2 regions of the Vibrio sp. Vb1574 genome follow, and region 2 is predicted to be linked to the other one. Evidence: riboswitches for the same ligand, from Rfam matches in the RefSeq annotation. Region 2 holds a riboswitch; the other holds the start of a gene.
What was found. A riboswitch is a leader RNA that binds a small molecule or an ion and turns the genes downstream of it on or off. The one in region 2 is predicted to bind thiamine pyrophosphate.
Positions count from the first base shown of each region.

Region 1: it holds a riboswitch for thiamine pyrophosphate, as region 2 does, so the genes downstream of both, thiB (thiamine ABC transporter substrate binding subunit) here and thiD (bifunctional hydroxymethylpyrimidine kinase/phosphomethylpyrimidine kinase) in region 2, are expected to answer to the same signal.

Region 1 covers NZ_JAWOTC010000025.1:32,919-37,771, reverse strand. Annotated here, with positions in the region: gene mpl (UDP-N-acetylmuramate:L-alanyl-gamma-D-glutamyl-meso-diaminopimelate ligase) at 19-1,377, shown strand; gene R7O12_RS15480 (flavin prenyltransferase UbiX) at 1,383-2,021, shown strand; TPP riboswitch at 2,059-2,195, shown strand; gene thiB (thiamine ABC transporter substrate binding subunit) at 2,268-3,260, shown strand; gene thiP (thiamine/thiamine pyrophosphate ABC transporter permease ThiP) at 3,302-4,853, shown strand, end outside.
Region 2 covers NZ_JAWOTC010000010.1:2,205-7,057, forward strand. Annotated here, with positions in the region: gene R7O12_RS09335 (TldD/PmbA family protein) at 1-1,082, opposite strand, end outside; gene R7O12_RS09340 (TldD/PmbA family protein) at 1,082-2,467, opposite strand; TPP riboswitch at 2,779-2,886, shown strand; gene thiD (bifunctional hydroxymethylpyrimidine kinase/phosphomethylpyrimidine kinase) at 2,984-3,841, shown strand; gene R7O12_RS09350 (ABC transporter ATP-binding protein) at 3,831-4,586, shown strand; gene R7O12_RS09355 (ABC transporter permease) at 4,579-4,853, shown strand, end outside.

The sequences.
Region 1 (4,853 bases), on a different contig from region 2:
CATTACAAGGTTTAGTTTATGCACATTCATATCTTGGGTATCTGTGGCACATTTATGGGCGGCGCAGCGATTCTAGCGCGCCAATTAGGACATAAAGTCACTGGTTCTGATGCCAACGTTTATCCGCCAATGAGCACACTGCTTGAGTCTCAAGGTATTGAAATTATTGAAGGCTTTGACCCGTCTCAACTCGACCCTCAACCAGATCTTGTGGTGATTGGTAATGCGATGAGCCGTGGCAACCCTTGTGTCGAGCATGTGCTCAACACTAACATGCGCTACACCTCTGGTCCGCAGTGGCTCAACGAGTTTTTGCTGCATGATCGGTGGGTATTGGCGGTATCGGGTACACATGGGAAAACGACCACGTCGAGCATGCTTGCCTGGATACTTGAAGATTGTGGTTATCAACCGGGTTTCTTAGTCGGTGGGGTACTCGGTAACTTCGGAGTGTCTGCTCGTTTGGGTGAAAGCATGTTTTTTGTCGTTGAAGCGGACGAATATGACAGTGCTTTTTTCGATAAGCGTTCTAAGTTTGTGCATTACCATCCTCGCACTTTAATCATGAATAACCTTGAGTTCGATCATGCTGATATCTTCGATGATCTAGAGGCGATCAAACGCCAATTCCATCATTTAGTGCGAACTGTACCGGGCAATGGATTGATCTTAGCGCCGAGGCAGGATCAAGCGTTAGCGGATGTATTAGAGCGTGGTTGCTGGACAGAAAAGCAGTTTTCAGGTGTTGATGGCGACTGGCAAGCGCACAAATTAGTGCTTGATGGCTCAAAGTTTGACGTTGCGTTGCAAGGTGAGAAGGTTGGTACCGTCGAATGGAATTTGGTGGGTGACCACAATGTGGATAATGCGCTGATGGCAATCGCTGCTGCACGACATGTTGGAGTCACTCCGGATCTTGCTTGCCAGGCATTAGGGCGTTTCATCAATACCAAGCGCCGTTTAGAGCTGAAAGGTGAAGAACAAGGTGTGACGGTTTACGATGATTTTGCGCATCACCCAACGGCAATTGAACTTACTGTCGGTGGTTTGCGTAACAAGGTAGGTGAAAAACGCATCCTTGCTGTGTTAGAGCCGCGGTCTGCCACCATGAAGCGTGGTGTACACAAAAACACACTTGCAGAGTCACTACACAGTGCAGATGAAGTCTTCTTGTTCCAGCCAGATAATATCGAGTGGTCTGTGCAAGACATTGCCGACCAATGCAAACAGCCAGCGTTTGTCGATGCGGATATAGATAACTTTGTAGCCAAGATCGTCGAACGTGCGCGACCAGGTGACCAAATTCTAGTCATGAGCAACGGTGGCTTTGGTGGTATTCACGGAAAACTTCTTGAGCAGTTAAAACAAAAAGCCTGATTTATATGCAAAACAAAACACAACCCTCTCATAAAAAAGCCATCACGTTGGCATTAACGGGGGCTTCTGGTGCTCCCTACGGCCTTCGTCTTTTAGAATGCTTGGTTGCGGCGGATTATCATGTCTACGTTCTGATTTCTTCGGCAGCTCGTGTTGTGATGGCAACCGAGCATAATCTTAAGCTACCAAGTGGCCCAGAAGCGGCGCAGCAAGCATTGGTAGAGCACCTGAACTGCAATCCCGATAACATCACCGTTTGCGGTAAAGATGACTGGTTCTCACCGGTTGCGTCTGGTTCTGCTGCACCAAAGCAAATGGTGGTTTGCCCATGTTCTGCGGGAAGCGTTGCAGCGATTGCGCATGGTATGTCAGATAACTTGATCGAGCGGGCCGCTGATGTGGTAATGAAAGAGCGCGGGCAGCTGTTGCTCGTGGTTCGCGAAACACCATTTTCAACGCTACATCTGGAGAACATGCACAAACTGTCGCAAATGGGCGTCACCATCATGCCAGCGGCTCCGGGCTTCTATCATCAGCCAAAGAGCATTGAAGACTTAGTGGATTTTATGGTGGCGAGAATTCTCGACCACTTAGGTATTGAGCAAGGTTTGGTGCCTCGTTGGGGTTATGACCAGCGCTCGTGAGCTGATTGTGTAACCACTCAAATACCTTTACAATCCATCCAACTCATCGGGGAGCAAACCCATTTAGCATTGAGTCAATCAATGCATTGGGGCGCTGAGACCTAAGTGTTTAACTAGGGACCCGTATTACCTGAACCAGATAATGCTGGCGTAGGAATTGAGTCTGGATATTGGAAGTCCTTAATAGCCGCCTCAAACCCTGTGCCGCTCAACTTATTTCTCTGAAATAATCATGGAGAGCGAGCTGTGAAACCCACTCTAAATCTGATTGCCCTAGCTGCAATCACCTCTACTTCAGCGTTTGCCGCTGAAAACACATTAACCATCTATACCTACGACTCTTTTGCCGCAGATTGGGGGCCGGGTCCTAAAATCGAGCAAGCTTTTGAAGCAAAATGTGGCTGTGACGTTAACTTCGTAGCGTTGGATGATGGTGTGTCGATTCTGAATCGTCTTCGTCTTGAAGGCGGTAATAGCAAAGCGGACATCGTATTAGGTTTGGATAACAATCTGATGGCAGAAGCGAAGAAAACCGATCTGCTTGCCGAGCACAATGTGGATACGGCTAACACAGTGTTACCAAACGGTTGGAGTGACACGACGTTTGTACCGTACGATTACGGCTACTTCGCGTTTGTGTACAACAAAGAGAAACTGGCTAATCCGCCGAAAAGCATGAAAGAGCTGGTGGAAACGCGCAACGATCTGAAAGTGATTTACCAAGATCCGCGGACTTCAACGCCGGGCCAAGGCTTAATGCTATGGATGAAATCTATTTATGGCGACGATGTGACGCAAGCGTGGCAGAAGCTAGCGAGCAAAACCGTAACGGTCACGAAAGGTTGGTCTGAGGCGTATTCTATGTTCCTCAATGGTGAGTCCGATTTAGTGCTTTCTTACACCACTTCACCTGCGTACCACTTAATTGCGGAAAACGATTCGAAGTTTGCTACGGCGAATTTTGCTGAAGGCCACTACATGCAAGTTGAAGTAGCCGCCAAAGTGAAAGGGGCAAAAAATTCAGAACTTGCTGATCAATTTATGAGTTTCATTTTAAGTGATGAGTTCCAATCGGCGATGCCAACGGGTAACTGGATGTACCCAGTCACTGACGTTGAGTTACCTAAAGGTTTTGAAACTTTGAGTGTTCCAAGCAAGTCGTTGAGCTTTAGTGCTGATGAAGTGGCAAAAATGCGTAAGTCTTGGATTCGCGAATGGCAAAGCGCATTGACGTTTTAGCTGACGTTTCCATCCTCATCTGAATGAGATAGGTTTTACCTTTGAATTCTGTTCCAAAAATAGGTTTAGGGGTCGCGATGATCATCGCGACCTTTGTTATTTCTGCCCTAGGTGCTTTGATTGTTCAAGCCCCTTCACTTGATGTGTCTGTGGTATGGGGCGACCCGTACTATCAACATGTCACCAAGTTCAGTTTCTACCAAGCGTTTCTTTCCACATTGCTCAGTGTTGGCTTTGCCATTCCAGTAGCGCACGCACTTTCGCGTCGCCAATTTATTGGTAAATCATTACTGCTTAAGCTGTTTGCATCGACACTGGTTTTGCCGGTTTTGGTTGGTGTTTTTGGGCTGTTAGCGATTTATGGCAACAGTGGTTTGTTGGCGCAGTGGTTGCAAAGTTTCGACACTAAACTGCCATTCTCTATTTACGGTTTGAACGGCATTTTACTCGCCCATGTGTTCTTTAATTTACCTTACGCGGCACGATTGCTTCTGCAAGCCTTGGAGTCTATTCCTGCCGAGCAGCATAAGCTTTGCGCGCATCTTGGGATGAGCCATTGGGATAAGTTTCGCTGGGTAGAATGGCCGCGTTTAAGGCAGCAGCTTCCCCACGTTTGTGGGTTGGTGTTTATGTTGTGCTTTACCAGTTTTGCCACTGTAATGGCGTTGGGGGGCGGGCCAAAATCCACCACCATTGAATTGGCCATTTACCAAGCGATTAAGTTTGATTTTGATTTACAAGCTGGGGCGTTATTGGCGCTGTGGCAGATGCTGTTATGTGGACTGCTTGCTATTGGAGTGCAGAAGTTAACAAGGCCTGTTTCTATCAGTGCTGGAAGCACATCGGTACAGCAATATTTAACGAAGGATCATGGGTGGTCAAAAGCTTGGGATAGCTTTTGGATCATAGGTGCCTTTTTACTGGTAATACCGCCGTTATTGATGGTGTTACTGAGTGGCATCAACCAACAAGTTTGGACAGTATTAACCGATGAGCGTTTTTGGTCTGCGCTATTGAACTCCCTCAAAGTCGCCTGTGTCGCTAGCGCGCTTGCGGTCGCTGCAGGGGTGTCCATACTATTGACCAGTCGCCGTTGGCGGTTGCAGTACAAAAACACGCGAGCCGATCAGATTGAGTTAATCGGCACCGTTATTTTGGTGACTCCAGGTCTGGTGATTAGCACCGGTTTATTCTTACTACTGCGCGCATTTACCGATGTTTTTAGCTTGGCATTTTTTGTCGTGATTTTGGTGAACGGTTTGATGGCTTTGCCTTACGTGATCAAAACGCTAGCGCAGCCAATGCTGCACATTGAACAACAGTATCAGTATGTATGTGCCAGCTTAGGCATGCGTGGCTGGCAACGGTTTAAAGTGGTGGAGTGGCAGGCGCTACGCAAGCCGTTTGCACATGCGTTTGCGATCAGCTTTATGTTTGCGATTGGCGATTTAAGTGCTATTGCGTTGTTTGGCGGACAAGAGTTCCGCACTTTACCTCTGTATTTATTCCAGCTGCTTGGCAGCTATCAGATGGACGCGGCTGCGGTGGTATCGGTGACCTTATTGTTGTTGAGTGTGGGCTGTTTTGCCTTGA
Region 2 (4,853 bases):
CCCGCTTTTACTTCTGACGCACTGCTGTTACCCGTCGCAATCACTTTGTGATTCGCTGATACGTCTAGGCTCGATTTTGCACCGCGAGCGGCACTTGCTGTCGAGACTGCGCCCAAGTAACTTGCGGTCTGGCTATTGTGTAGCAAGGTTTTCAACTCACCATTAGCAATCATGACATTATCTTGAGTAGCGAAGCCTTCACTATCAAAACTCGCGATTGCCATACCATTTGGCATGTAAGCCGTATCAGTAAAGGTAATTAAATCACTCGCAACACGTTGACCAAGCTTGTCACCCAGTGGCGTAATGCCTTTCATCGCGCTTACGCCAGAGAAAGCACTGCCGAAAGCACCGAATAAACTTGCTAGCGCATTGATGTGGAAGATAGCAGGGTAGTTACCCGTCGCAACCGGTGCGCCTTCAAGAAGATCGCGAGCAAGGTTGTAGCCACCCTCGATACAGTAAGCTGGATTCAACTCATCAAAACGGCGACCCAGTGACATTCTACCCGCCATTGACTGTTTGCCGTCTTTTTCAAACAAGGTATACGCGTAACAAGTGAACGAGCGCTCGAAGTGTTGACACAATGTGCCTTGAGTATTGGCAATGATCAGTTGTGTTTCGCCATCGCTGTAACCATTGTAAGGTGCGCTAGAGGCGTGAGGCAGAGCCACTACGCCTTGCTCAAGAGCGAGAGACAGTTCGATTTTTTCGTCAACAGAAGTTGTATCTTCTTGCGCAATCTCAGCAACATCAGTCGCGATTTGACTGTTCACGCAACTAATCGTCTGATGTTCATCTTGCTTGGAAAAGCGAGCGCTTTGCAGTGCGTTGGTCAGCATCAAATCCAAGCTTGGTTGCTCTAACGACTCAGAATAGCTTGTTGCAACACGCGCATCTTTCACAACACGAACACCCAGAACTTGGCTTGAGCTTACTTTGTACTCATCCAGCTTTCCTTGGTTCGCTTTCAAAGAAAAGCTACTGTTACGGTTTACAATGACGTCCGCTTCTGCACCTTGGCGTTTTGCTTCTGATAGGACGTAATCAACCGCATTAAGAAGTTGTTGTTCTTGGCTCATTAGTTACCGCCTCCTACCAGAATGTTATCTACTTTCAGCGTTGGCTGACCGACAGTTGTTGGTACTGAACCACTCACGGAACCACACATGCCCGGCGCAAGCGCCATGTCTTTGCCGACCATGCTGATTTCTTTCAACACTTTTGGACCCGTGCTGATCAGCGTTGCTGTTTTCAGAGGCTTGGTGATTTTGCCATTTTCAATGAGGTAGGCTTCACGAACAGCAAAGTTAAACTCCCCCGTACCCGGTTGAACAGAGCCACCGCCCATCTTCTTCGCATAGATACCACGTTCGATGCCTGCCAGCATGTCATTAAGTGAATGCTCGCCCTCTTCGATAAAGGTGTTACGCATGCGCGAGGTTGGTGCGAACTTGTAGTTTTGACGACGACCAGAACCCGTAGGCTCATAACCTGTCTTCATGCCACCCATTTTATCGACCATGAAGCTGGTTAGCTTACCGTCTTTGATCAGTTGAGTGCGCTGAGTCTTCATACCTTCATCATCAATGTGAATCGAGCCCCATTCGTTGGTCATGGTGCCATCATCGACTGCATTCACTGCGGTGTGAGCAACCATTTCGCCCATCTTGTCGTGGAAGACTGATGCTTTCTTCGCAACTGAAGTGGTTTCTAGCAAGTGACCACATGCTTCATGGAAGATAACGCCGCCAAAGCCGTTACCAATCACCACCGGCATTTCACCCGATGGACAAGCATCCGCGCCAAGTTTTACTAACGCTTGCTGCGCGATAGTTTGACCTAGCTCTTTGGCATCAAGCTGTTCACTGAATTCCCAACCAGCAAGAGCGCCAGGACCTTCCATACCAGAAGACTGCTCATTACCTTTTTGCGCGACAGTGTTACCAGCAACACGAATGTAGTGGCGAGTATCGTCAACGTGTAGGCCTTCTGAGTTGAAGATAGACACTTGCTGTTCGCGCTGAAGCACGCTGCCAATAAACTGGCTGATATGTTCACTCTCTGCACGTGCTGCTTGGTCAACTTTCAATAGAAACGCGATTTTTGAATCTAGGTTAGCATCCTTACCTAGCGGCATGCGGCAACCATGTTGTATTGGGTAGCGGTTCAGATTGAGAGAACCTGCTGACGCGATTTGCTCACGCTTATCTTTTGCAGCAAGCAGTGAGGTTACGCGTTTAAGTTCAGTTTCATCTGTGCTGTTGGTGTAACCGTAAAGCACTTTATGACCGAAGAAGAGACGAATACCGATACCAAAATCGATACCCGAGTTAACCTTGTCCACCTCACCAGATGCGATCTGGACAGTGTTGGTTTGGTGATGTTCAACGAATAGTTCAGCGAAATCAGCCCCCAAAAAGAGCGCATGATCGATCACTGACTTCGCTGTTACAGAATTAAGCATGAAGTCTCCTTGCTCGATGATCGTCTTAGCCTTCCTAATTAACTGTGAAAAAGTTCAACAAAGTTAAATTGGCAACACGTTAAATTTTAACAGTTTTTTAACCTTGTTTTGTGCTAATCCTTGCTTAACGAGACCACGATTATTTATTAAATATTCCAGGTTCTGCTCATTCACCAGAGCGTTGCACTAGTAAATTCCACCCAGCAAACCATTTAGGTGCTTACTTTATCACTCACCTCGCATAATTGAATACTCATTATAATTACGCTCAAAAAACGTATCCCTTCCGCAATGGTCCTGCTATCATCCGAACGAAATAGTCGGGGGGCCACACGACAAGTGTTGGCTGAGATCGAAATTCGAGACCCGTTGAACCTGATTCAGTTAGCACTGACGTAGGGAACTATGCACACTTTGCCTTTCGTCGCCCCTCTTAGGTAAGCGATAGCGATCGAAAAATCGATCTATCTGCAATGGTCAAAGTCAGTTCCTATACGTCTTGTAGTAGGAGCGACCATGACGCAGCAATCACAACCTCATTCACATCAAACGCCAGCCTTGCCTACCCCTATCGTATTGACCATCGCGGGCTCAGACAGTGGTGGCGGTGCAGGTATTCAAGCTGACATCAAAGCGATGTCCGCAACTGGTAGCTTTGCCTGCTCAGTGATTACCGCCATCACCTCACAAAACACTCAAGGCGTCTCTGCGATTTTCCCAATTCCTCTCGACCATGTAGAGAGTCAACTCGATGCGGTATTCACCGACCTCAACATCGTTGCAGTAAAAGTGGGCATGCTGGCCGATTCCAACATCATCAAAGTCGTTGCTGACAAAATTAAACAATACCAGCCAAAACACCTCGTGATTGACCCTGTAATGGTGGCCACCAGCGGCGATCTATTACTGGAACAGTCGGCAATCAGCACTTTAAAAGAAGAATTGATTCCGCTCGCAGACATCATTACCCCTAACCTACCCGAAGGCGCAGCATTGACGGGTAAGCCAATGCCTCAATCAGAATCTGAAATGAACGATATGATTACCGACCTTCGTGCGCTTGGCGCCAAAGCTATTCTGCTCAAAGGCGGTCACCTTGAAGAAAATGAAAACAGCAACGATCTGCTTATCATGCAAGACAGTGCCGAGTTAATTAGCGCCAAGCGATTTCCAACCAAAAACACCCATGGCACAGGCTGTACACTTTCTTCCGCCATTGCGTCTTATCTTGGCCAAGGCAACAACCTACACAAAGCGGTGCACCTGGGTAAGCAGTACATCAGCCAAGCTATCGCGCACGCTGATGAATTGGATGTAGGTAAAGGCCATGGCCCTGTGAACCACTTTTTTGCGGGTCATACTTATGTTCGCTAACGCGATTGGCATTCAGCTTTCCGATGCTAGTCTGCGATACAAAGACAGCCAAACACCGACTTTAGCAGGAATGAACATGACCATTCCCGTCGGTAAATGGACGGTATTACTCGGACGAAGTGGCTGCGGGAAAACCACAATATTGCGTTACTTAGCTGGCCTGCTGGATGACCAAGTTGACTGGCATGGCGAACTCATCACAACGGATGGCGCTACACTGCATGACCGTATCGCTTACATGGCTCAGCAGGATTTATTGCTACCGTGGTTGAATGTGTTAGACAACGTCTGCCTCAGTTCTCGATTTTCTCAAGAGCAAGCACCAGAGCAAAATAGACAACGTGCACTGACTTTACTAAGCCAAGTGGGACTCGCCGATTACGCGGATGCTAAGCCAGCTCAGCTCTCTGGCGGCATGAGACAACGTGTTGCCCTTGCTCGCACTCTGATGCAAGACAAGCCTCTGGTTCTGATGGATGAGCCTTTCTCTGCGTTGGACGCGGTTACTCGCCATAAGTTGCAGACCTTGTCTGCCGAATTACTGAAATATAAGACCGTTGTTCTTATTACCCACGACCCACAAGAAGCGGTGCGATTAGCTCACCAACTCTATGTACTGCAAGGTACGCCTGCGCAAGCTCAGCACTTGGTCGTTCCAGACTCCAAGCCGCCACGAGTTCTCGATGGAGAGTGCGCCGCGCTTCAACAAGCGATTTTGGATCAATTGGAGAAAGACTATGAGTGATATGACTCAGTACAACTCCGTTTCGGCAAGCATTAGTAAAAAAGAACGCGTGACCCATCCGGCTCTGCGCTTGGTCATTAGCACAGCGGTGATCTTGGGATTGTGGCAGTTGGTTGTTGTGGTATTCGACATGCCAAGCTTCATCTTACCTTCACCAATTGAAGTGCTGGATAGATTAGTCACTCGTTACGATGTCCTGCTCAAACATACTTGGGTTACCGCGCAAGAGATTTTACTTGGCTTGGCGCTTGGATTATCAATGGGTTT